3 regions of the Rhodoligotrophos appendicifer genome follow, and region 3 is predicted to be linked to each of the others. Evidence: predicted binding sites of a transcription regulator. Region 3 holds the regulator's gene; each other region holds the start of a gene.
The links. The regulator HrcA, encoded in region 3, represses chaperone genes, less so after heat shock. The targets are predictions, from matches to a motif close to GTTAGCACTCNCNNNNNGNGAGTGCTAAC.
Positions count from the first base shown of each region.

Region 1 (8,040 bases), on a different contig from region 3:
GATGCGCACCGCGGCCTCGGCGGTCCTCTCCGTGCGCGAACTGGCCCGCCCCGATGCGCGCGTGGTGACGCTGATCGGCGCGGGTGTACAGGGCCGGGAACACCTGCGGCTCCTGCCTTTGGTCCGCGACTTCGCCGAGATCCGCATCGCATCATTGCATTTTGCGGATGCCCAGCTGTTGGCGGAGAGTCACTCCGGCGCGCGCGCCGTTGAGGATGTGGAGGCCGCCATACGCAGCTCCGACGTGGTCTGCCTGGCGACCCATGCTTACGCCCCGGTCATTGACGCCGGCTGGATTCGTCCCGGCACCCATGTCTCTTCGGTGGGTTATGCCCCGCCATCGGGGGAGCTTCCACCGGATCTCCTCAAGCGCGGCCGTCTCTTCGTGGAGACCGCGGATGCCTTCAACGCGCCACCGGTCGGCTGCGGCGAACTGGCGGGGATCGATCCCGCCACAGCTACGGCACTGGGAGAGGTGCTGCTGGGTCACAAGCCCGGCCGCATCACCCAGGGTGACATCACGATCTACAAGGCCATGGGGATCGCCATGGAGGATCTGGTGGCCGCCCGCATCGTCTATGACGGTGCACGAACCGGGCAGGCGGGGACGACGCTTCTTTTATGATCGCATGGCCGAGGCACCCCTCGCGATCGGGTGCGCCCCTTGGACTGAGGCGGAAGGAACCCGGCTCATCCTGCGGCGGGAGGCGCTTTCAGAACCTTGGCCGGCGACACGAAGATCGTCGACTCATGCGCCAGGCGCTGGGCCCGCAGCCGGGCAGTTTTTTGCTGGGCGAGGAGGGCATCCGCCTCGACCATGCGCATCACGGCACTCTTGTCGGTCTTTGCCGCCGGATGAAATTGACGCTCTGCCTTGGCCTTTGAGCTGCGGGAATTCATGAATTTTTTTCCTTGGATTGCGGAGTCGAGCCGCGGCGTCCGACCGGCAATGATAACCATCCCTCGGGCGGGGCATTCCGAGTCAGTCGACGCCACAACAATAACTTGAATTGTCAAATATTAAACCTATTTATTATTCAGCGACAATTCCATCTTTTTATTGAGTTGTTATAATTTATTTGCAGGATGCAGCGATGCCCTGGTCAAATTCGGAGGCGATGACATGCAGTATCTCGGGAGAATTTCAGGAACCGGACGCGTCATGTGCGATGGCGGCGAGATCGGCCAGGCCTCCTATGACTTCGAAGGGTTTAACCAAGGCGCACGCGGGGTGACAAGCTCAGGCGAGGTGTGCATGGCCGCGGCCATTCTCAAGGATGTCTTCGGCCGTCCGAACATTCAGCTTCTGACCGAGGATGGTCGCCTGCTGAACCTCAGATTCTCATCCAAGCAGCTGCTCGCCTCCGCCGATGCAGCCCATGTTGATGTCACCGGCGACTTGCCGACGGCGCGCGGCTGGCACTGAACGCAAGACGTCTTATTCGTCGAAGGCCGGGGGGAACTCTCCGGCCTTGAACAATATGATGGGAGTGTCGTCATAATCGCCCATCTCGACATCGGCCGACGTGGAGAAAGCGACGACCCCGAGCCTGACCTTCGAGAGGCGCTCTGCGCGCCGGCAGGCGTCATCTGCGGACGTACACAGGATCGGCGGCTCCTGCCTCAGGGATTTGCCGCGGCCGGCAACGAAGGCCTGAACGATATACGCCGTTTGCTTCGTCATTGAAGTTGACCCGCCTCGACGCCGCCTGAGAGACGCCTCTGGAGAAGTAATTCCTCAAATATTCTCTCGAATGACGTCATTAAATTCTCGCTTCGACAAAAATCATCCTCGCCCACTGTTAAACGATTTTTTCCTGTCCGGGCGAAACGCCCCGATTTTATTTTCGACGTTAGCACTCCTATCATTCAAGTGCCAAAGCATGTATAAGGGTGATGCTGGCCTCTGATGGCCGCAGAAAGAAACTCATATGAAATTCCGACCACTTCACGACCGAGTCGTCATTCGGCGCGCCGCGGGCGATGTCAAATCCAAGGGTGGGATCATCATCCCCGACACCGCGAAGGAGAAGCCCCAGGAGGGCGAGGTCGTCGCAGTGGGACCGGGCCTTCGTGACGAAGACGGCAAGCTCATCCCCCTCGACCTGAAGATCGGCGACAGCGTCCTCTTCGGCAAATGGAGCGGCTCCGAAATCAAGGTCGACGGCGAAGAGCTGCTGATCATGAAGGAGAGCGATATCATGGGCGTCGTCGAGACCACCGAAGCGGCCAGAAAAGCCGCCTGACCTCCGACGCCTCCAGAATGTCTTTCAATTATTCGATTGGATTAAAGCCATGTCCGCCAAGGAAATTAAATTTGGCACCGATGCGCGCGATAAGATGCTGCGCGGCGTCGAGCTGCTGAACAATGCCGTGAAGGTGACGCTCGGTCCCAAGGGCCGCAATGTCATTCTCGACCGCTCCTATGGGGCTCCCCGCATCTCCAAGGATGGCGTCACCGTCGCCAAGGAGATCGAACTCTCCGACAAGTTCGAGAACATGGGCGCCCAGATGGTGCGCGAAGTGGCCTCGAAGACCAATGACCTGGCCGGTGACGGCACCACGACGGCTACGGTGCTCGCAGCCTCCATCCTCCGCGAAGGCGTCAAGCTGGTCACCGCCGGCATGAATCCGATGGATCTCAAGCGCGGCATTGACATGGCCGTCGCCACGGTGGTCACCGAGATCGGCGCCCGCGCCGTGAAGGTGAAGTCCTCGGGCGAGATCGCCCAGGTCGGGACGATTGCCGCCAATGGCGACAGCCTCATCGGCGAGATGATCGCCAAGGCCATGGAGAAGGTCGGCAAGGAAGGCGTGATCACCGTCGAGGAATCGAAGACGGCCGAAACCGAGCTCGACGTCGTCGAGGGCATGCAGTTCGACCGCGGTTACCTCTCCCCCTATTTCGTCACCAATGCAGAGAAGATGCGCGTCGAGCTCGAAGAGCCCCTCATCCTCATCCACGAAAAGAAGCTCGGCAATCTCCAGGCGATGCTGCCGATTCTCGAGGCGGTCGTCCAGAGCGGCAAGCCCCTGCTCATCATCTCCGAGGACGTCGAGGGTGAAGCCCTGGCGACTCTGGTCGTGAACAAGCTGCGCGGCGGCCTGAAGGTCGCAGCCGTGAAGGCGCCCGGCTTCGGTGATCGCCGCAAGGCCATGCTCGAAGACCTGGCGACGGTTACCGGTGGCCAGATGATCTCTGGCGATCTGGGGGTCAAGCTCGAGAATGTCACGATCGACATGCTGGGTCGGGCCAAGCGCGTGGTCATCGAGAAGGACAACACCACCATCATCGATGGCGCTGGTGAGAAGGCCGACATTGCGGCGCGTGTCCAGCAGATCAAGGTGCAGATCGAGGAGACCACCTCCGATTATGATCGCGAGAAGCTTCAGGAGCGGCTCGCAAAGCTCGCCGGCGGCGTCGCCGTTATTCGCGTCGGCGGTGCGACCGAGACGGAAGTCAAGGAGCGCAAGGATCGCATCGATGATGCCGTCAGCGCCACCCGCGCGGCCGTCGAGGAAGGCATCGTTCCGGGGGGCGGCGTGGCCCTTCTTCGCGCCAAATCGGTTCTCGCCGCGCTCAAGGGCGGCAACGCCGATGAGACCGCTGGCATCTCCATCGTTCTGAAGGCGCTGGAAGCTCCCATTCGCCAGATCGCCGAGAATTCCGGCGTCGAGGGATCCATCGTGGTCGGCAAGCTGCTGGCGGGCAATCACCCGAACCAGGGTTACGACGCCCAGACGGAACGCTATGTGGACATGGTCGAAGCCGGGATCATCGATCCCGCGAAGGTCGTCCGCACCGCCTTGCAGGATGCAGGGTCCATAGCAGCCCTGCTGATCACCATGGAGGCCATGATCGCCGACATCCCGTCCAAGGAGTCCTCCTCAGGTGGCAATCCTGGCATGGGCGGCATGGGCGGCATGGGCGGTATGGGCTTCTAAGCCTGGTCTGCATCGTCACGATATTGGGGAGCACGGGCCGCAGGGTCCGTGCTTCTTCTTTTTCCTCACGTGAAACTTTTGTTCCTCTGTTGACAGTGCCGGGGCTCCTCCGCTACAGGCCCCCGAAATGGCGCGTGCGCGAGGCAGCCTCCAATCGGGTTCGGGGTGATGATGGCCAATCGATTCTATGTTCTGAGCCTGTCCTGCACGGACCAGCCCGGCATCGTGGCGGCAGTGACGACGGAGCTTGCCCGTATCGGAGCCAACATCGCCGAGAGCGGCCAGTTCTGGGACCGCGAGAGCAATCAGTTCTTCATGCGAATTGCATTTGCGGCGCCGAGCCATCTCACCCGCGAAGAGATTGCCGAAGCCCTGGTCGGGCCGTCGCGCAAATATGCCATCAGGACCACCCTGGTTGATCAGGCGCGCACGCCGCGGATCATCGTGATGGTCTCCAAGTTCGACCATGCCCTCCTGCATCTCCTCTATCAGATCCGCGTCGGTTGGCTGAAGGCGGAGGTTGCAGCTGTGGTCTCCAATCATGAGGACAGTCGCAGGGCCGTCGAGATGGAGGGCATCCCCTATCACTGCTGGCCCGTGACGAAGGAGAACAAGCAGGAGCGGGAACGTGAACTTTTCGCCTTGGTCGAGAGCACGGGGGCGGAGCTCATCGTGCTCGCCCGCTACATGCAGGTCCTGTCGAGTTCCTTCTCCGAGCGCCTCGCAGGGCGCATCATCAACATCCACCACTCCTTTCTCCCGAGCTTCAAGGGCGCCAAGCCCTATCACCAGGCCTTCGAACGCGGCGTGAAGCTGATCGGCGCGACCGCCCATTACGTCACCCCGGATCTCGACGAGGGGCCGATTATCGAGCAGGAGACGGAGCGGGTGAACCACGCCATGACGGCGGAGGACTTCGTCGCCACGGGCCGCGATATCGAAAGCCGGGTCCTCGCGCGCGCTGTGAAGCACCATCTGGAATCCAGGGTGGTAATCAACGGCCATAAGACCGTCGTGTTCTGAGCCCGCCGAGCGGCTCGGCCGCGCAGGCGGCTGCGTTTCTCCTGCCATGACAAAGCCAGATCCTTCCGGCATAACGGCGAGAATGGCCTCCCGTCTCGGCAATGCCGGCTCCTCCGATCACGGAGAGTTCGATTTACAGGGCATCCGCCGCCCTTGAGCATTGGAGGCTCACGGCAGCAAGGATTGTGCGTGTGACTGTCGCAGCCGAGAGCAATCGTCCTATCGTCCTACCCCCACGTCGCTTTTCTATCTTCGCTCCTCCTTCATGGTGGCCCCGGTCTCCTTCGGGACGGTTGCGGCAGAGCGTTCGCCAAGCCGAACTCGCGGGCATGGTGGTCGCATTCCGCGTCAGGACCGCAGTCTTGGCGGTTCTGGCCATCTGGCTGCTCGTAAGTGTCGCCTGGCCGCGTGATGTCTATTATCTCGGCATCATCGCGATGTTCTTTGTCCTCAGCTACATCCCCTATCGGCTGCGTCATCACCGCCGCTTCAAGCTGATCAAGATCGGTTTCATTGCTCTTGATGTCACCTTGATCACCGCCGCGATCCTGTTGCCGCCGCTGGGCGGCCTGGCCGCTGACTGGCCGGTGCAGACCCGACTTCGAGGCCAGGAATATCTCTATCTTCTGCTGCTGCTGGCAGAAGCGGCACTGACCTATTCGCCCCTGATGGTGGTGTGGACGGGGATGGCGATCTCCACGATCTGGTCGATCGGCGTCCTCATCATCTATTGGCTCCCGGGCACCACCCGCTTCGTCGATGTGTTCGACGGAACGCAGCTATCCGACGAAGCGGCCCTGCGGCTGATCTTCAATCCGACCTTCGTCAGCCTCACCCAGTGGTGGACACAGCTCGTCGTCACCGGGTCCTTCACTCTCATCATTGCGCTCGCCGTCTGGCGAAGCCGCACCACTCTCTTGGCCCAGGTGCAGGCGGAGGTCACCCGCAGCGACCTTGCCCGCTACGTCTCCCCCGATGTGGCCGAAGCCATGTCTGCCAAGGCGGCCTTCGGCTTCGGCGAACCCGCAAGGCGCAATGTCGCGGTGATCTTCGCCGATATCGTCGGCTTCACCTCCATGTCGGAAAAGATGATCCCCGAGCAGATTTTCGACCTGTTGCGGAGCTTCCAGACCCGCTGCTGCAAAGTGGTCTTTGCCCATGGCGGCACCCTGGACAAATTTCTGGGCGACGGGGTCATGGCCACCTTTGGCGGCCTTGAGCAGCAACCGGATTCAGCGGCCCGTGCGCTCGCCTGCTCCTTCGCCCTCCAGGACGAGATCGCCAAATGGAACGCGAAGCGGACACGGCGCGGCGTCGATGGCGTTGAGGTTGCCATCGGTGTCCATTATGGGGCCGTGGTCGTCGGCAATATCGGGGCCGACCGACGCATCGAGTTCACGGTGGTGGGCGATGTGGTGAACGTGGCCAGCCGGCTGGAACAGGCCACCCGCGAAATGGGGGCCAAGATGCTGGTCTCCGATGCCTGCCTGACCGCGGCCGGCGGGCCTCCGCCAGGCCGGGCCTTTACCCGTGTCCTCGAAATTTCCCTGCGCGGCAAGAGCGACGCCATAAGGGCCCATGCCGTGGACGGTGAGATCAGGCGGTGAGACTGGGTCTCACCCTCGAAAGTCGGCGACCGCGTCCACCGTGGCCCGGGGTGCTCTGAAACTGTTCGACGGATGGTCCCGATCCGCATGCCCGAAGGCGATGCCGCAGAGGATCAGCCGATCCTCTCCGATATCCAGGAACCGCCGCACGAATCCGCTATATCCGGCGATGGCGGCCTGGGCGATGCAACCCAGGCCCTGCGCCGTCACAGCCAGCATGAAGCTCTGGACGAAGCCTCCGCAATCCACCAGCCCATAGGGTCCCAGCGCCCGGTCCGACGTCACCAGCGCCACATGGGGAGCATCGAAGAACTGGAAGTTTCTCAGCGCCTGATGCTGCGAGGCCGCCCGGTCCCCCTTCTTGATGCCCACGGCGTCATAAAGCATCCAGCCGACTTCGCGTCGTCGGTCCAGATAGACCCCTTGATAGGAGGGCCATTCGATATCCGGGTCCGGTTCGGCTCCGGACACGACATGATCGTAAAGTCCCGTGCGAAAGGCCTCGACCTTCGTACCCGAGAGGATGATCATCTGCCATGGCTGCGTATTGCACCATGATGCGGCAAGCTGGGCGCTGGAGAGCATCTCCTCTATGACCGCGCGCGGCACCGGATCGGGCTTGAAGGCCCTGCAGCTCCGTCGCTCATCCATCAATCGCTGGAATTGTTCTCCACTCGGCAGATTAGGCAGATTTGTCGCTAAGCCCACATTGGTCCCCAGTCACCCGCATTGAGCCGCTAGGCGGCTTCACGCTGCCAGGATTTGAGCTCCGGCAGCACCTTTTCGGCATAGAGGCGAAGATTGCCCTCCGCATCCTGCAGCGATAGTCCACCGTAAGTCACATTGATCTGGATATCAAAGTCGCCGATCAGCGCGCGTCGCTTCTCGTAATTCTCCAGGATCTGGTTGGGCGTGCCGAAATTATTGGCGCGAACATAGGCCTCCCGCAGCTGCTCATGCGCCGTCGTCAGGACTTTCTCCGCGGCTGTGGCATAACCTGAATATCCCTTCGTCTGCGAGAAGTGCTTGCTGCCGAATTCATAGTGGTCGATCAGGATGTCGTAGTAATTCCCGATATACTTCATCGCCATCTCTTCGGCCCGATCCGCACTGCTGTCGCAGAAGACGAATTCGGTGCAGGTCGGCGCGGGCGCATCGCGCCCCTGAGCCTCCCGGAACAGCCGGTGATAGGTTTCGAAATGGCCGACCATCTCGGCCCAGGGCTTCTGGGCGAAGACGGTCATCCGCGCCCCCAGTTCGGCGGCGATGGGAACCGTGTCCGGCGACATGGCCACGCAGGTGATCCGATCCTTGAAGCTCTTATAGGGCCGCGGCCGGACCTCCGTGCGCTTCTGCTTGTAATAGGGACCGTCCCCCTCGACGAATCCGGTCTCCACCCCCTCGATGACCATCTTCGCCGCCTCGTTGAAGCGGTCGCGGCTCTCGTTCATGTCGATGCCGAAGG
Region 1 is NZ_VHKL01000002.1:103,950-111,989, reverse strand. Features, by position in the region: gene FKM97_RS04640 (ornithine cyclodeaminase family protein) at 1-625, shown strand, start outside; gene FKM97_RS04635 (hypothetical protein) at 691-900, opposite strand; gene FKM97_RS04630 (hypothetical protein) at 1,124-1,426, shown strand; gene FKM97_RS04625 (hypothetical protein) at 1,439-1,684, opposite strand; gene FKM97_RS04620 (co-chaperone GroES) at 1,932-2,246, shown strand; gene groL (chaperonin GroEL) at 2,296-3,945, shown strand; gene purU (formyltetrahydrofolate deformylase) at 4,117-4,968, shown strand; gene FKM97_RS04605 (adenylate/guanylate cyclase domain-containing protein) at 5,298-6,575, shown strand; gene FKM97_RS04600 (nitroreductase) at 6,585-7,226, opposite strand; gene FKM97_RS04595 (LLM class flavin-dependent oxidoreductase) at 7,313-8,040, opposite strand, start outside.
Region 1: a site for HrcA is predicted at 1,853-1,881, ahead of FKM97_RS04620 (co-chaperone GroES). Genes of this name have one in related genera too.

Region 2 (8,040 bases), on a different contig from region 3:
CAAGAAGCCGCAAATCTTCCTGAAGGCGGGCGACGTGATGACGCTCGGCGTCAAAGGGCTCGGCGATCAGCGGCAGAAGGTCGTCGCGGACCCGGAAGCCTAGGCTTCGCCCCTTCCTGCGTAGAGCGCGCGCCTAAGAGAAAGGCCGCCCGGATTGCTCCGGGCGGCCTCTTTGTGTCTCGATGTGCCGGGGCTGGCTTAGAAGTCCATGCCGCCCATGCCGCCCATGCCGCCGCCGGGCATGCCGCCGCCGTGGCTGTGACCGGCATCCTTCGGACGCTCGGCGACCATGGCTTCGGTGGTGATCAGGAGGCCGGCGATGGAGGCTGCATCCTGCAGAGCCACGCGGACAACCTTGGTCGGATCGATGATGCCCTTGGCGACCATGTCGACATATTCGTCGTTCTGGGCGTCAAAGCCATAGGCGCCGGTGTTCTCCAGCACCTTGCCGACCACGATCGAGCCTTCGGCGCCGGCATTGTCGGCGATCTGGCGGATCGGGGCTTCAAGGGCTTTCGCGACGATATTGATGCCCGCCTGGATGTCGGGATTGTCGCTGTGGAGAGCGGAGACCGCCTTCTTGGCGCGCAGCAGAGCCACGCCGCCACCGGGGACGATGCCTTCTTCGACGGCCGCACGGGTCGCGTTGAGAGCGTCGTCGACGCGGTCCTTCTTCTCTTTCACTTCGACTTCCGTCGCACCGCCGACGCGGATCACGGCGACGCCGCCCGACAGCTTCGCCAGACGCTCCTGGAGCTTCTCGCGATCGTAGTCGGAGGTGGTCTCCTCGATCTGCTGACGGATCTGGTTGCAGCGGCCTTCGATCTCATCCTGGCTGCCGGCACCGTCGACGATCGTGGTCTCGTCCTTGCCGATGCGGACGCGCTTGGCGCGGCCCAGCATGTCGAGGGTCACGTTCTCGAGCTTTATGCCCAGATCTTCGGAGATGACCTGGCCCTTCGTCAGGACGGCCATGTCTTCCAGCATCGCCTTGCGACGATCGCCGAAGCCCGGAGCCTTCACGGCTGCGACCTTCAGGCCGCCGCGCAGCTTGTTCACGACCAGGGTCGCCAGGGCCTCGCCTTCGACGTCCTCGGAGATGATGAGGAGCGGCTTGCCGGTCTGGACGACGGCCTCGAGGACCGGGAGCATGGCCTGAAGGTTGGAGAGCTTCTTCTCGTGCAGGAGGATGTAGGGTTCCTCGAGCTCGGCCACCATCTTCTCGGCGTTGGTGACGAAATAGGGCGAGAGGTAGCCACGGTCGAACTGCATGCCTTCGACGACGTCGAGCTCGGTCTCGGCGGTCTTGGCTTCTTCGACGGTGATGACGCCGTTGTTGCCGACCTTCTCCATGGCGGAGGCGATCATCTGGCCGATGGCCTTGTCGCCATTGGCGGAAATCGTGCCGACCTGGCCGATTTCATTGGAAGAGGACACCTTGCGGGACTGGCTCTTGAGCTCCTCGACGGCCTTGATCACGGCGAGATCGACGCCGCGCTTCAGGTCCATCGGGTTCATGCCGGCGGTCACCGACTTTGCGCCCTCACGGACGATGGCCTGGGCCAGGACCGTGGCGGTCGTGGTGCCGTCGCCGGCGAGGTCATTGGTCTTCGAGGCCACTTCGCGCACCATCTGGGCGCCCATGTTCTCGAACTTGTCCTCCAGCTCGATCTCCTTAGCGACCGTCACGCCGTCCTTGGTGATGCGCGGGGCGCCAAAGGACTTGTCGATCACGACGTTCCGGCCCTTGGGGCCCAAGGTTACCTTCACCGCATCGGCGAGGATGTCGACGCCGCGCAGCATCTTGGCGCGGGCATCAGTGGAAAAACGTACGTCTTTCGCTGCCATGTTCTGTCTCTTTCGGTTGGTGTGGCGGGGCGGGCTCGGCGCCTGTCGCCCCTCATTCGATCATCGGGAAGACGGTGAGGCTCAGGCCTCGAGCACGCCCATGATGTCGCTTTCCTTCATGATCAGCAGCTCTTCGCCGTTGATCTTCACTTCCGTGCCGGACCACTTGCCGAACAGGATCTTGTCGCCCTTCTTGACGTCGAGCGCGACGACCTTGCCGTCATCACCGCGTGCACCGGGGCCGGTGGCGATGATCTCGCCCTGCTGCGGCTTCTCCTGGGCTGTGTCCGGAATGATGATGCCGCCGGGGGTCTTGGCGGTCTCCTCGATACGCTTCACGACAACGCGGTCGTGCAATGGGCGGAATGACATAAGTTCTACTCCCTAAGAGCAATGCGTCCCCAGACATTGGGGTCGCGGAATTCCTGGACCTGGGAAATGGCGCGACGCGGGCACAACGCCCGGAGGCGACCAGTTGTTAGCACTCAGCATGGGTGAGTGCTAACGGTGCGCTAGATAGGCGATCTGGGGAGGGGAAGTCAAGGGGAGAGATAGGCGGTCCAATCCGAAGCGCAATGGAGGCCTCGAATAATCATCGCCCACCCGGCGCTCCAGCGCAGCCCGACACTCGGCTTTTAGCTGGATAGCGCCTGCGAAGGCGGATTATTTCGATGACATCCTTAAGAAGGATCGGAGGCCTGCAAGGATCGCAGCCTCATGCGTGTCCGACGCGGGCAGCGTCTCTCAGACCAAGAAATACGCTTCCGCGGGATCTGCCGGCCCCGCGGGCTCAGGCAATCCCGCCAGGGCCTCGCACACGGCGGGATGGCCGATGCCATCGATGGTGAGGCCGAGCTCCTTTTCGAGGGCCTTCACGGCCGCGACGGTCGCGGGGCCATAACGACCATCCGCATCGAGGCCCGCCCCGCGCTTCTCGTTCAGCAGGTGTTGCAGCTCCATAACCGCCTGGCCGCGATCTCCCGGACCCAACAGGCCTGCAATCTGGGGCATGAGCGAATCGGTCTCTCCCAAAGCTTCGCAGGCCCGCCCGAAATAGAGCTTGCGGTCGGCAAAGCCATTCACGCCGCCATTGATCCGCCGGGTGACGCCGATGAAATCATTCGCCTCCGCCAGAAGGTTGAGGCTGCGGGAGCGCCAATAGCAGAGAGCGATCTCGACGGAGATCGCCGGATCCGCCGCCTGGTCGGGATCAGAGACAAGATCACGACCGATCATCTCGCCCATCTTGCCGTAATTGTCGCGGCCGGTCAGCATGAAGATGCCGCGCCCCTTGAACCGCACGCCGTCCCCCGACTCGGTATTGCCGAGGTCCCCTCGTCGCTCATAAGCCTCGCCCGAGGCATATTCCCGGGTCACTCGAAATCCGTCCGTCTCGTGAGCCGCCTGGGCGATGAAGTGGATCACCTGCCGCATCGTATCCAGGCCGTAACGCGGGCCAAGCTCGGGCAGCTTCGATGCGACGGCCTGGAGGATCGCCTCGTCGCCTTGCGGTGCGATGCATTTCAGCTGCTCAAAAGTCGGATAGATCATCCCCGTCTCCTCGCCGCATCCTATCATGATTGGACGACCGGTAGCAGCCCTGCCGGAGCTGCTGCGGGGGGCGAAGATCCGGCATGACGGCGGCCACGGGCCGATCTGTGCTCCATTCCGTCGCAGGATGGCGATTTGCCCAAGCCCCCATGCCTCTGATAGGGTGCGCACGCGTTTCAGGCTCCGCTTGAGCCTCTTCTCGTCTGGAGACCATCATGTCCGAAGCCTATGCGGCTGGAGCGGCTTGGGAGCCCTCGCCGAATAATCTCGAATCCTATTGGATGCCGTTCACGGCGAATCGTGCCTTCAAGCAGCAGCCCCGGCTGATCGCACGTGCCAAGGACATGCATTATTACTCCACCGACGGTCGTGCCGTGATGGACGGCACTGCCGGCCTCTGGTGCTCCAATGCCGGCCATTGCCGCGGACCCATCGTGGAGGCCATTCAGAAGCAGGCCGCGGAACTCGATTACGCGCCGAGCTTCCAGTTCGGCCATCCCAAGGCGTTCGAGGCCGCCTCGCGGGTCGCGATGCTCGCGCCCGCCGACCTCAACTATGTCTTCTTCTGTAATTCCGGATCAGAGGCCGCCGACTCGGCCCTGAAGATCGCGCTCGCCTATCACAATGTGAAGGGGCAGGGACAGCGGACCCGGCTGATCGGTCGCGAGCGCGGCTATCACGGTGTGGGCTTCGGCGGCATCAGCGTCGGCGGCATCGTCAATAATCGTAAATTCTTCGGCGGCCTGCTCACCGGCGTCGATCATCTCCCGCATACCTATAATCGCGAGCACCAGGCGTTTTCGCGCGGCGAGCCGGAATGGGGCGCGCATCTGGCGGATGATCTTGAACGCATCGTCACGCTGCATGATGCTTCCACCGTGGCTGCCGTCATCGTCGAGCCCATGGCCGGGTCGACGGGCGTGCTGCCGCCGCCGAAGGGCTATCTGCAGCGTCTGCGCGAGATCTGCGACAAGCACGGCATCCTGCTGATCTTCGATGAGGTCATCACCGGCTTCGGGCGTCTCGGATTTGCCTTCGCGGCGGAACGATACGGCGTCATTCCCGACATCATCACCTTCGCCAAGGGCGTCACCTCGGGTGCGATTCCGCTGGGTGGGGCCATTGTGCGCGATCATGTCTACGAGGCCTTCATGAAAGGCCCGGAGAATGCAATCGAGCTGTTCCACGGTTATACCTATACAGGTCATCCCATCGCGGCGGCAGCCGCCATCGCCACCCTCGACGTCTATCGCGACGAGGGCCTGTTCGAGCGGGCCCAATCCATGGAGACGATGTGGGCGGATGCCGCACATGCCCTCAAGGACGCTCCGAACGTCGCCGATATCCGCACCATCGGCATCGTCGCCGGCATCGATTTGCATCCGCACAAGGACGGGGTCGGCAAGCGCGGCTACCAGGCGATGACCAAGGCCTTCCACGATCATGACATCATGATCCGGGTGACCGCCGATACCATCGCCCTGTCGCCCCCGCTCATCATCAGCGAATCACAAGTCGGAGAAGCCTTCGACAAGCTCCGCAAGGTGCTCAACGCGCTGGATTGAGAGCGGGGCTTCGCCTCGTCCGCTCCTTCCGCGGTTATCCGGGGCGGGTTGAAACACCGAGAGTGTTGCTGCAAAAAACCGGGATCCCGATCGGCTTTTGCCACGAGATCCCGGCGCTCCGCTCCGGCCGGGACAACCCCGATCCAACTGCTCCCTCTTCCGCAGGGGAGAGCTATGAGACGGCAATAGATTCATGACCGACATCATTGAAAGTGCGGCCTCGCTCGCCGGCCGCTACAAGGCTTGGCTTTGCGACGTCTGGGGCGTGGTCCATAATGGCGTCACGCCTTACCCGGAGGCGGTGGAGGCCCTCATCGCCTATCGGCAGCAAGGCGGCATCGTCGTCTTCATCACCAATGCGCCGCGGCCCTATCATCCCGTCATCGACCAACTCAACCGGCTCGGCGTTTCCGCGCAGGCCTATGACCGAGTGCTCGCGTCGGGCGACGTCATGCGGCGGATGGTGATCGAACATGGCCATCCCGCCGTCCATTTCCTCGGCCCCAATCGGGATCGGGGCCTGATCGAGGGCCTGGACATCGCGGAGGTTCCCATCGAGGACGCCGAGATCGTCTTGTGCACCGGCCTGGTTGATGATCTGACCGAGACCCCGGAGGATTACGATCCCCTGCTCGAAACCATGGCCGCCAAGGGTCAGATCTTCTACTGCGCCAATCCCGACAAGGTGGTGCAGAAGGGCGACCGCCTCCTCTATTGTGCCGGTGCCCTGGCGGACCGCTACGAGGCGCTCGGCGGCAAGGTCATCTTTACGGGCAAGCCTGACGCGCTGATCTATGGCGATGCCCTCGCCATTGCTTCCGATCTCGCGGATATGGACCTCGGACGCGACGATGTGCTGGCCATCGGGGATGGCATGGAGACGGATATGCGCGGCGCTGCGCTCAATGGCATCGATGCGCTGTTCGTGGCCGGCGGCATTCACGCCCATGAGCTTGAAGATTTGCATAATGGCGATCCCGCCGCCCTCGATCCCCTTCTTGCCCGGCTCGACGAGACAGCTCCCGGACTGCGGCTTCAGGGGATCATGCCGGTCCTGCGCTGGTAAGTCCTTTCGCGTTGCAGCAGGCCCGCCGCGCGATTAAAGTCCGCCGCGCCCGAGGAGGGGCATGTGATGATGGAACCCCGCGCCCATAATTTCGAAGATCTGTCGATCGGCATGTCGGCCAGCGTCAGCAAGCAGCTCAACGAGACTTCGATCGAGCAGTTCGCCGATCTGTCGGGCGACCATAACCCGGTTCACCTGGATGAGGCATTTGCCGCGACGACAATGTTCAAGACGCGGATCGCGCATGGCATGTTGTCGGCGAGTCTGATCTCGACGGTGATCGGTATGCAGTTGCCGGGGCAGGGGACAATCTATCTGTCGCAGAGCTTGAGCTTTCGTGCACCTGTACGTTGTGGGGACACCGTCGTTGCTCGCGTCGAGATCGTGGAGATCGATGCACGCCGAAGGCGCGTCACTCTCGCCTGCACGGCAAGCGTGGGGGAGACGGTCGTGCTGGATGGCGAGGCAAAGGTGCTCGTGCCGGAACGCTCATGATCATCATTGAGAACGATCAAATCGCTCCTGAAACATGCCGAAACGCAGTTGTTGCAATTGGCAATTACGACGGTGTCCATCGGGGCCACCAGATGTTGCTCAGCCTCGCTTTTCGGGAGGCGCGGGCTCTGCACGCACCATTTGGCGTTGTCACTTTTGAACCGCATCCGAGAACGTTGTTCCGCCCGAATGAGCCCGTGTTCCGGATTACGCCGCCAGCGATGAAAGCCAAGCTTCTCGGGGGCTGCGGTGCCGACTTCATGCAGATCCTGACCTTCGATCGGGACCTCGCCAGCAAGGAGGCCGAAAGCTTCGTCAGGGAAGAATTGGTAGACAGGCTCGGGGTTTGCCATGTGGTAACAGGGTACGACTTTCATTTTGGAAAGGGTCGCAAGGGCTCGCCCGAGATGATGCGGACACTCGGCAAGGAGCTCGGCTTCGGGGTCACGGTGGTGGAGCAGGTCACCGACGATGACGGGGTTGCTCCCTTCTCTTCCAGCAGCATTCGCCGGGAACTTCGTCAGGGGGAAGTTTCATCGGCAAATCAACAGCTTGGCTATCGGTGGACGGTCCTTTCCAGGGTCGTTCCGGGGGATCAGCGGGGGCGCACCATGGGCTTTCCTACCGTCAATATCGCCCTTGAGAACGGTTGCGATCCCGGTGAGGGGATCTATGCTGTCCGTGTTCGGAATGGTGAAAAGGCTTGGCGGGGCGCAGGTTACATCGGTAAACGGCCGACCTTCGGGAAGACGGACGTGGTGCTGGAAGTCTATCTGCTGGGCTTCTCCGGGGATCTCTATGGAACCGAGCTCGCAGTTGAGTTCGTCGAATTTATCCGTCCGGATCAAGCCTTTAGCGATGCGGAAGCGCTGACCGCGCAGATGCAGAAGGACGTGCAGGCCATCGATGCCGTCCTCACGACCGTCGAGGCCAACGATCCCATCGCCCGATTTCCCTTGGGCAAGCTCCAGGGCGAAGGTCGCCTTTAGGTCGTTGCGTCGGGGTCCAGCAGGCGGTGCAGATGGACGATGAAGTAGCGCGTCTGCGCATTGTCGACAGTGGCCTGCGCCTTGGCCGCCCAGGCCTTCTTTGCCTCGGAAAAATTCGGGTAAATCCCTACAATGTCGAGATCTTTTAAGTTCTTGAAGTTGATCTCATCGAGGCTGCTCAGCTCTCCGCCAAAGACCAGATGAAGCAATTGACGTGGGGGCAGCGACGCCGGTTCGCTCATCAGAGACCTCCTCTTCAGCCTGAAAAATGCGGCAGATGTTCCATGAATTGACGGTGTAAAGCAGGGCCCGACGCCAACACCCCGGGATGCTTCGTACTGGGTTGGTTATAGAGGGGAATATCTCCCGCCAGAGTGGTCACCACGCCTCCGGCTTCCGTCACCACCAAATGAGCCCCGGCGATATCCCAGTCGCTGGTGTTTCCCAAGGCAAAACTCGCGTCGAATTCTCCCGTGGCGACGAGGCAAAGCCGCAGGGCGATTGACTTTCGCATGTCCAAATTCAT
Region 2 is NZ_VHKL01000002.1:518,807-526,846, forward strand. Features, by position in the region: gene FKM97_RS06510 (fumarylacetoacetate hydrolase family protein) at 1-103, shown strand, start outside; gene groL (chaperonin GroEL) at 199-1,848, opposite strand; gene FKM97_RS06520 (co-chaperone GroES) at 1,930-2,220, opposite strand; gene FKM97_RS06525 (glycoside hydrolase family 19 protein) at 2,593-3,399, opposite strand; gene aptA (omega-aminotransferase AptA) at 3,615-4,964, shown strand; gene FKM97_RS06535 (TIGR01459 family HAD-type hydrolase) at 5,158-6,030, shown strand; gene FKM97_RS06540 (MaoC family dehydratase) at 6,097-6,525, shown strand; gene FKM97_RS06545 (bifunctional riboflavin kinase/FAD synthetase) at 6,522-7,514, shown strand; gene FKM97_RS06550 (DUF4170 domain-containing protein) at 7,511-7,756, opposite strand; gene FKM97_RS06555 (inositol monophosphatase family protein) at 7,771-8,040, opposite strand, start outside.
Region 2: a site for HrcA is predicted at 2,326-2,354, ahead of FKM97_RS06520 (co-chaperone GroES). Genes of this name have one in related genera too.

Region 3 (8,040 bases):
TAAGATCATCAACCAAGGCCTCGAGCTTCGCTCGGGTGAGCTTCAGTGTGAGATGCTTTGGGCCGGACTGATCGGCGGTAATGAAGGGAAGATTGATCTCGGTCTGGGTCGCGGAGGACAGCTCGATCTTCGCTTTTTCAGCGGCTTCCTTCAGCCTCTGAAGAGCAAGCTTGTCCTTCCGGAGATCGATCCCGTTCTCCTTCTTGAACTCATCCGCGAGGTAATCGACCAGGCGCATATCGAAGTCTTCGCCGCCAAGGAACGTGTCACCGTTCGTGGATTTAACTTCGAAAACACCATCACCGATCTCGAGAATCGACACGTCAAACGTGCCGCCGCCCAGATCGTAAACGGCGATCACACCATGGTTCTGCTTATCCAAGCCATAGGCGAGAGCGGCAGCGGTTGGCTCATTGATGATACGGAGGACATCCAAGCCGGCAATTTTGCCCGCATCCTTCGTTGCCTGGCGCTGACTGTCATTGAAATAGGCAGGAACTGTAATAACCGCCTGTTCGACCTTCTCCCCGAGATGGCGTTCGGCGGTTTCCTTCATCTTCTGCAGAATGTAGGCGGAGATCTGCGAGGGAGCGTATTTCTTTCCCCGCGCCTCAACCCAGGCGTCGCCATTGTCCGCCTTGACGATATTGTAGGAAACAAGACCTTTGGCCTTATCGACTTCCTTATCCGCGTAACGGCGGCCGACAAGACGCTTGATCGCGAAAAACGTATTCTCAGGATTCGTAACAGCCTGACGCTTTGCCGGTTGCCCGACAAGCACTTCTCCGTCTTCCGAAAATGCTACCATCGACGGAGTGGTGCGCGCACCCTCCGCGTTTTCGATCACTCTGGGGGTCTGACCCTCCATCACGGCCACACAGGAATTTGTGGTCCCGAGGTCAATACCAATTACTTTAGCCATTCTCTCTACCTCCTTTGCGGCAGGCCGGCTCAAAGGCCTTATCGCAAGCACCTTTATGTCCGAAGAAGCTCCGCCTCCGCGGTGGCCGGCCTCCTCCAACTCGATCAGAAACTCGACCTGGAAGTTGCGGTCTATATATGTGCGTCTTTACAAGGCTGCAAGGCGGGTTGCGCCGCAATTCTCTACGCTTTTCAAGCTCATCAAGCCTGCAGCGGCAACGTCGCCGAAAGCCGAGTTCTAGGAATTCGTCAGTCTTGGCCCACCCTTAGAGACCCCCACCAAGGCCGGCCGTAACACACGTTCGCCGATTTTGTAGCCTGTCTGCATGACCTGCACCACAGTCCCAGAGGGCGTGTTTGGATCATCCACCTCAAACATGGCCTGATGCAGATTGGGGTCGAAGCGTTCGCCAGATGGATCAAATCTCTTCACGCCATGCCGCTCAAGGACGTTTTGCATCTCCCGCTCGGTCATCTCGATGCCGGCAACCAGATTTCTGGTGGCCTCGTCGGCGCTGTCCAGCGCCTCTGAAGGCATTGCGGCCAGAGCCCGGCTGAAGTTGTCGGCGACGGTGACCATGTCGCGCGCGAAGGACGTTGTGGCATATTGCGCAGTTTCCGTCTTTTCCCGCTCCGCTCGGCGTCGCAGATTCTCCATGTCAGCCATGGTTCTGAGAACCCGGTCCTTGAGGCCGTCATTCTCAGCTTGAAGGGCCTCAATGGCTGCAACCATGGTTTCGGAACTCAAATTCTCTCTGTCCGTGTCGGAAGAACCGACACCGCTCCCCGATTCCGCGTACGGGTCATGAGACTCGTTCGTCGGCTGATCGTGGAGGGACGTTTCGGGCTTGTTCTTATCGCTCATCATTCATCCTCAGTCTCGCGCAAAGCGCGAACCGGATATCGACGGTAAGGGTCGAAAAATCAAGACAAGAGCCGACTGACCATCTTCGCCGTGTAATCGACCATGGGAATAATCCGAGCGTAATTGATCCGCGTGGGACCGATCACGCCCAGCACGCCCACGACGCGCTCTTCCGCGTCTCGATAGGGCGCGATGATGATAGAGGAGCCGGATAATGAAAACAGCTTGTTCTCCGAGCCGATAAATATCCGAACACCCTCTCCCTCTTCAGCCATGCCCAGAAGACGAATGAGATCCTTCTTCGTCTCGAGATCGTCCAACAAGCTCCGGACGCGCTCCAGATCTTGGAGAGCATCGATATCATCAATGAGATTGGCGCGGCCGCGTACGATCAGGGTTTTCTCACTCTCAGGGGCATCGGACGACCAATTGACCAATCCCTCCTCGACGACTGTGGCGGTCAACTCGTCGATCTCGCGCCTCAAGAGCTGGATCTCGCTCTTCATCGATCGCTGGATTTCGCTGAGCGTCTTACCGATGAAGCGCGTACCCAGATAATTGGAGGCGGCAACGAGAGAGGACGGAAGCAGCCCCGGGGGCAGCGCCATGATGCGGTTCTCGACGGTCCCGTCATCGCCCACCAGGATGACCAACCCTCGCTCCGCATCAAGCTTCACGAATTCAATATGCTTCAGCCTCATATTGATTTTCGGCGCCATCAGCACACCGGCACATTGGCTCAACCCCGACAGCATGTTCGTCGCGGATGTCAGAACGTCGTCAATGCGGTGGCGGTTCGCACCGCTCACCCGTGCTTCGATCTGGGAGCGCTCATCCTCGTTGATGTTTCCGATTTCCAGCAAGGCATCGACAAAAAACCGTAAGCCGAGCTCCGTCGGCAGTCGACCCGCACTCGTATGTGGCGAGGTGATCAACCCGATAGCTTCCAGATCGGTCATCACATTGCGGATTGATGCCGGAGACAAGCTCATCGGAAGGGATTTGGATATGGTTCGGGATCCGACCGGGCCGCCTGTCGAAAGATACGTTTCGACAAGCCGACGGAAGATTTCTCGAGAGCGCTTGTCTAAACCGGCTAAGCCGGAAAGGCGTTCATCCATGCTCAATTGGCTGTCGCCAGCCTCTCAGCGACCATTATCGCGGCGTAGGTCGACATAAATTAGGTCTCTTAACAAAGGCCGTCAATGGAGGTGACGCCAGGGGCCTCACCTGATCCCACTCGGGAGTTGCGTGCTCAATCGACGCCGGATCTCATCTTGCTTCTCGCGAACCATCCCGGGCATCAAGAAGGCGTCGATCACAACCCAGATAAAACCGATTACGATTAAAAAGCTGAGAATTTGTAGGATCGCAGATCCTGGCCGGCCGAGATAAAAGCGATGAGCAGACACAAACCACAGAAACAGCCATAGCAGATAAGCAACGACGATGCTGGGGCCTTCATTGGCCACGCGGGTCTCAATGAGAATTTGATTTTCAGTACTGATGCTCATGGCTTAACTCCGCTCTTGGCGATGCATCTCATGCAGCCATACGCTTGCTGGGAGCCTTCGTGTGCTTTGAATAGAAGGATGCATTCTGCTCGCCTTCGAGAGCCTCTTTGGTGAACGTAATGAGGTGATGGCCTACAAAGGCCATGTTGAACACCGTATCTATTTGTCCGCGTTTGAGCGCATGCAGTGCAGCCCTCCAGAAGATGCCCCGGTATTTCGGCTTAATTCCTAGATATATCAAGGTATTCCAGGTGAGCGCTAAGCCCCGGACCAAATTTGCCAGTGACAGCTTGCCTCGAAGCGGTGTCTTGATGCGGTTCGAGTACGTCGCGTCGACCTGATAGCGGAACCGTTCGAACAATCGTTCAGGCGCATAAGCGTGTTCGATGCACCTTTGCCATGATCCGATAACCTCTTCATAGGGCCGCAGAAAGCGTACATTGGACTCAAGTCCATCACTTTCCACCAAGCGGCCTGCCTTATGAAGCCGGTCCCATAATGGTGTCTTCGGCAGGGCCTGCAACAAGTTGATGGTCAGTACAGGAATATTGGACGCGTCAATGAACGTGGTGAGCGCTGCCTCGGTGTTGTCCGTGTCGGAATCCAGTCCCAGGATCATTCCTGAGGTGACCTCGAGGCCGTAACTGTTGATGATGTTGATGGCTTCGAACATGGGAAGCGTGGTGTTGTGCTCCTTCCGCATATCCTTCAACGCTCCGGCTTCGGGGGTTTCGATGCCCACGAAGATCGTGATGAAGCCGGCCTCACGCATCATCTGAAGGATTTCGGGCTGCTTGGCGATGTTGAGGGTTGCCTCACATGCGAACTGAAGCGGATATCCGTGCCGCTTCTGCCACTCGATCAGGTGGGGCAGCATGTCCTTGGTGGCCTTACGGTTCCCGATGAAGTTGTCATCGACGAAGTAGACAGCGGAAGGACGGAACGTCTGGGACATCATGCCATCTAACTCAGCCGTCAACTGCTCGGGTGTCTTCAATCGCGGTTGCCGGCCATAGAGCTGAGGAATATCGCAGAATTCGCAGCGATAGGGGCATCCGCTGGAGAACTGCAAGCTTCCAATAAGATATTTTCCAAGGCCGATCTTGTCATAGGCCGGTAGGGGAAAGTCGTGGAGCGGGGTCCGTTCGATGGTCTCCAGGCGCATCTGCGTCGCCGGCGGGACGATGCTCTCATCCAAGATGGCGATGAGTTTATCCGTCGAATCTCCTAGCTCGCCTACATGGAGGTAATCGAATTCTGGATACATTTCCGGGGCCCCGGAAACGGATGGACCGCCCAGGACGGTGACTTTCCCCGCAGCCTGAGCCCGGGCTCGGATGTCATTTATCTGAGGAGCCTGGATGTGCATCCCGCTGGCGAAGACGACATCGGCCCATGTAAAATCATCTGTGGTCGCGGACTTTATGTTCTCATCGACAAATCGAACTTCCCAACTCGCCGGAAGATAGGCTGCGATGACCAGGAGCCCCTGCGGAGGCATGAATGCCTTCACATTCCCCATGAGTTTGAAAGCGTGCTGGAATGTGCCGAAGGATGGCGTGTAGCCCGGAAAAACACAAAGAATGCGCCGTTGATTCTTTACGATTCCGGTATACCGCATCAGTCACCTCCAATTGCATCGAGTCAGCTCGCCCAAGATTACATCAACTCTGAGAATCAGGACACCGTTGCCGCGACATCTTGGTCGACAAAAGACTTGAGCAGGCGACTGGCGATTGCAAAGGGTCCTGGTGCGGCCAGACCCTGCGGATGGGTGCCACGGATCATTGATCTCACCTCCTCGCGATGAAACCAGCGAGCGTCTTCGAGTTCGGTGTAATCGACGACAATTTCCTCAGTGAGCGCCTCGGCAATGACACCGATCATCAGATTAGCAGGGAATGGCCAGGGTTGGCTCGAGTGATAGTGTACCGAGCCGATGCGGATCCCCGCTTCTTCGAATACTTCCCGCCGTGCCGCGTCTTCTATGGTCTCCCCGGGTTCGATGAAGCCTGCCAGCGCCGAATACATTCCCGGAGCAAATCTCGACTGCCGTCCAAGAAGGCACAAGTCACCCCGGGTCACCAGCATGATCGATACCGGGTCGGTCCGAGGGAAATGCTCGCTCTGGCAAGTTCGACAGACCCGCTTGTACCCCCCCTCGCGGATCTCGCTTCGATTCCCGCATTTCGAACAGAAGCGATGGGTGGCGTGCCAATGGAGGAGGGTCCGAGCCTGAGCCAAGATGCCGAGGACCGGCGGCGGCAATATCCCCTGGATGGCCAGGCTGCGGAGGTCGATTGCCTTCACATTGGGTCCGAAATCAGTCTCTGGCGTGCCTTCGGTGATGAGCGAGGCGAACATCAGATCATCTTGGTCGTTCCTGCCCAGGAAAACCGGCTCCCTGACCCAATCCATCGAGATCGAATATGGTCTGGTCCCCAAGGGATCATCGACCAAGAGGAGAGGGCGGTCGGCCAGAAAACCCAAGTGGATGGTGCCTGTCGCCCCCACTTGTTCTTGGAGCCAGTGCTCATCGACACGACGGACAGCCATGCGATCGAGCGGATTGCCCGTAAAGGCCAGCAAATCTTCATTTTTCATGTGAAACAAGATACCCGGATGACAGGTAGCGGAGCTTACGAGGGCGACCTTCGGGACGGCAATCATTAAATGCGAATGCCTTTGCTGGAAAAATGAAGATACCACGCAAGGGCTTGTGCGTTCACCCCAAAATACTGATATAGTCCCCTTGAGAGGCTGGCGGCGGGCGTGCCGCTCGCCAACTGGGTCAGGTCCGGAAGGAAGCAGCCCTAACGAATCCGGCACGGGTCGTTTGCCCAGCCTCTCGCCTGCCGTTAAAACTGCAGGATTTTCGCAGTCGGATTGTGCCGACCAACATATTTCGTGCACGGATCGTCGGATCTTGACCATTCCAAACGACAGTGACCGCCCGGGTACGTCGCTGCCGGATCTTTTGGGAAACTCAGCCAGCGCCGCTCCCGGATCGCCTTACAGAGTCCTGGCTCGGAAGTATCGGCCTACCACCTTTGAGCACCTGATCGGCCAAGATGCTATGGTGCATACGCTTGATAATGCGTTTGCGACCGGTCGAATCGCTCAGGCCTACATGCTGACCGGTGTCCGCGGGATCGGGAAGACAACCACAGCGCGCCTCATCGCTCGGGCTCTCAACTATTCCGGCCCAGGCGCCCCGACTGTCCACATGGAAAAGGTCGGCGATCATTGCGCGGCGATTCTGGAGTCGCGCCACCCCGATGTCATCGAAATGGATGCTGCGTCCCGCACCGGAGTGGACGACATTCGAGAGTTGATCGAAGGCGTGCGTTACCGCCCGATCGATGCCCGCTATAAAGTTTACATCATCGATGAAGTTCACATGCTCTCCAAGGCAGCGTTCAATGCGCTGCTCAAGACGCTCGAAGAGCCACCGGAGCACGTAAAGTTCATCTTTGCCACGACAGAAGTCAGAAAAGTTCCGGTGACGGTTCTTTCGCGATGTCAGCGGTTTGATCTCAAAAGGCTCGATGTCGAACTCCTGATCAAGCACTTCCGAAGGGTCAGTGAGAGCGAAGGCGTAACAGCCGACGACGAGGCACTCGCCTTGATCTCAAGGGCGTCGGAAGGCTCCGTCCGAGATGGTCTTTCGCTCCTGGACCAAGCAATCGCGTACGGGCTCGATCATGTGAGCGCCGACACGGTGCGCTCCATGTTGGGTTTGGCAGATCGTGGGCAAACGCTCTCCTTGTTCGAGACTGTCATGCGGGGCGATGTTCCAGCGGCCCTGGGTCAACTCAAGCATCTCTACGAGTTAGGCGCCGAACCGGTGACAATTCTGGGCGACCTCGCCGAGCTGACGCATTGGGTCACTCGTCTTAAAGTCGTGCCAAGTTCTGCGCAGGACCCATCCCGATCAGAAGTGGAGCGTCTCCAAGGCGCCTCGCTCGCTGACCGCCTGTCTATTCCCGTCCTCACTCGGGCTTGGCAGATGCTGCTCAAGGGAACGGAGGAGGTCAGTCAGGCGAGCCATGCCCTGGCTGCGGCCGAAATGGTTATCATCAGGATGGCCTACGTCGCTGATCTCCCGACGCCTCGGGAAATAGCAGAAGGTAGTGTGGCGCGCCGCCCGGAACAGAAATCGGAGCCGACTGGACACATTTCTCAACCTCCGCAGAGCATCGAGACCCGGCAATCAACGCCCCCGAACACTCTCGCTTCGAGAGCTGCAGCACATTCGCAGACGATACTGGCCGTCGCAGAGCCGGTTTCTCAACCGACAACAGTTGATGATGGGGTTCGGCTCACATCGTTTCGCGATATCGCCACGCTGGCGGGAGATAAACGGGATCTCAAGCTGAAGGATTCCCTGGAACGGTATGTGAGACCCGTCCAGATGCGCGCGCGCCAACTCGACATCGCCCTCGAACCCGGAGCCCCACAGGGTCTGGCGAATGAGTTGTCGAGGAAGCTCGAGCAATGGACGGGTCAAAGATGGATGGTATCGGTCACTAAGGCGGGGGGTGAGAAACCTATCGCCGAACAAGATCGTTATCGAAGGGAGAGCCTCTTCGAGGAGGCTCGCAGCCACCCGTCGGTGCAGGCGTTCCTCGAGCGGTTCAAGGGAGCCGAAATCGTTGACGTGAAGGACTTGTCGGCCATTGACCAGAGATTGGCGGAAGATGCCGTCGATGACGAAATTCGTAGAGGAGACTCCTGAGA
Region 3 is NZ_VHKL01000001.1:567,041-575,080, reverse strand. Features, by position in the region: gene dnaK (molecular chaperone DnaK) at 1-955, opposite strand, end outside; gene grpE (nucleotide exchange factor GrpE) at 1,160-1,789, opposite strand; gene hrcA (heat-inducible transcriptional repressor HrcA) at 1,846-2,907, opposite strand; gene FKM97_RS02655 (TM2 domain-containing protein) at 3,013-3,300, opposite strand; gene FKM97_RS02650 (B12-binding domain-containing radical SAM protein) at 3,329-4,921, opposite strand; gene nudC (NAD(+) diphosphatase) at 4,978-5,904, opposite strand; RNA gene ffs (signal recognition particle sRNA small type) at 6,056-6,152, shown strand; gene FKM97_RS02635 (DNA polymerase III subunit gamma/tau) at 6,227-8,038, shown strand.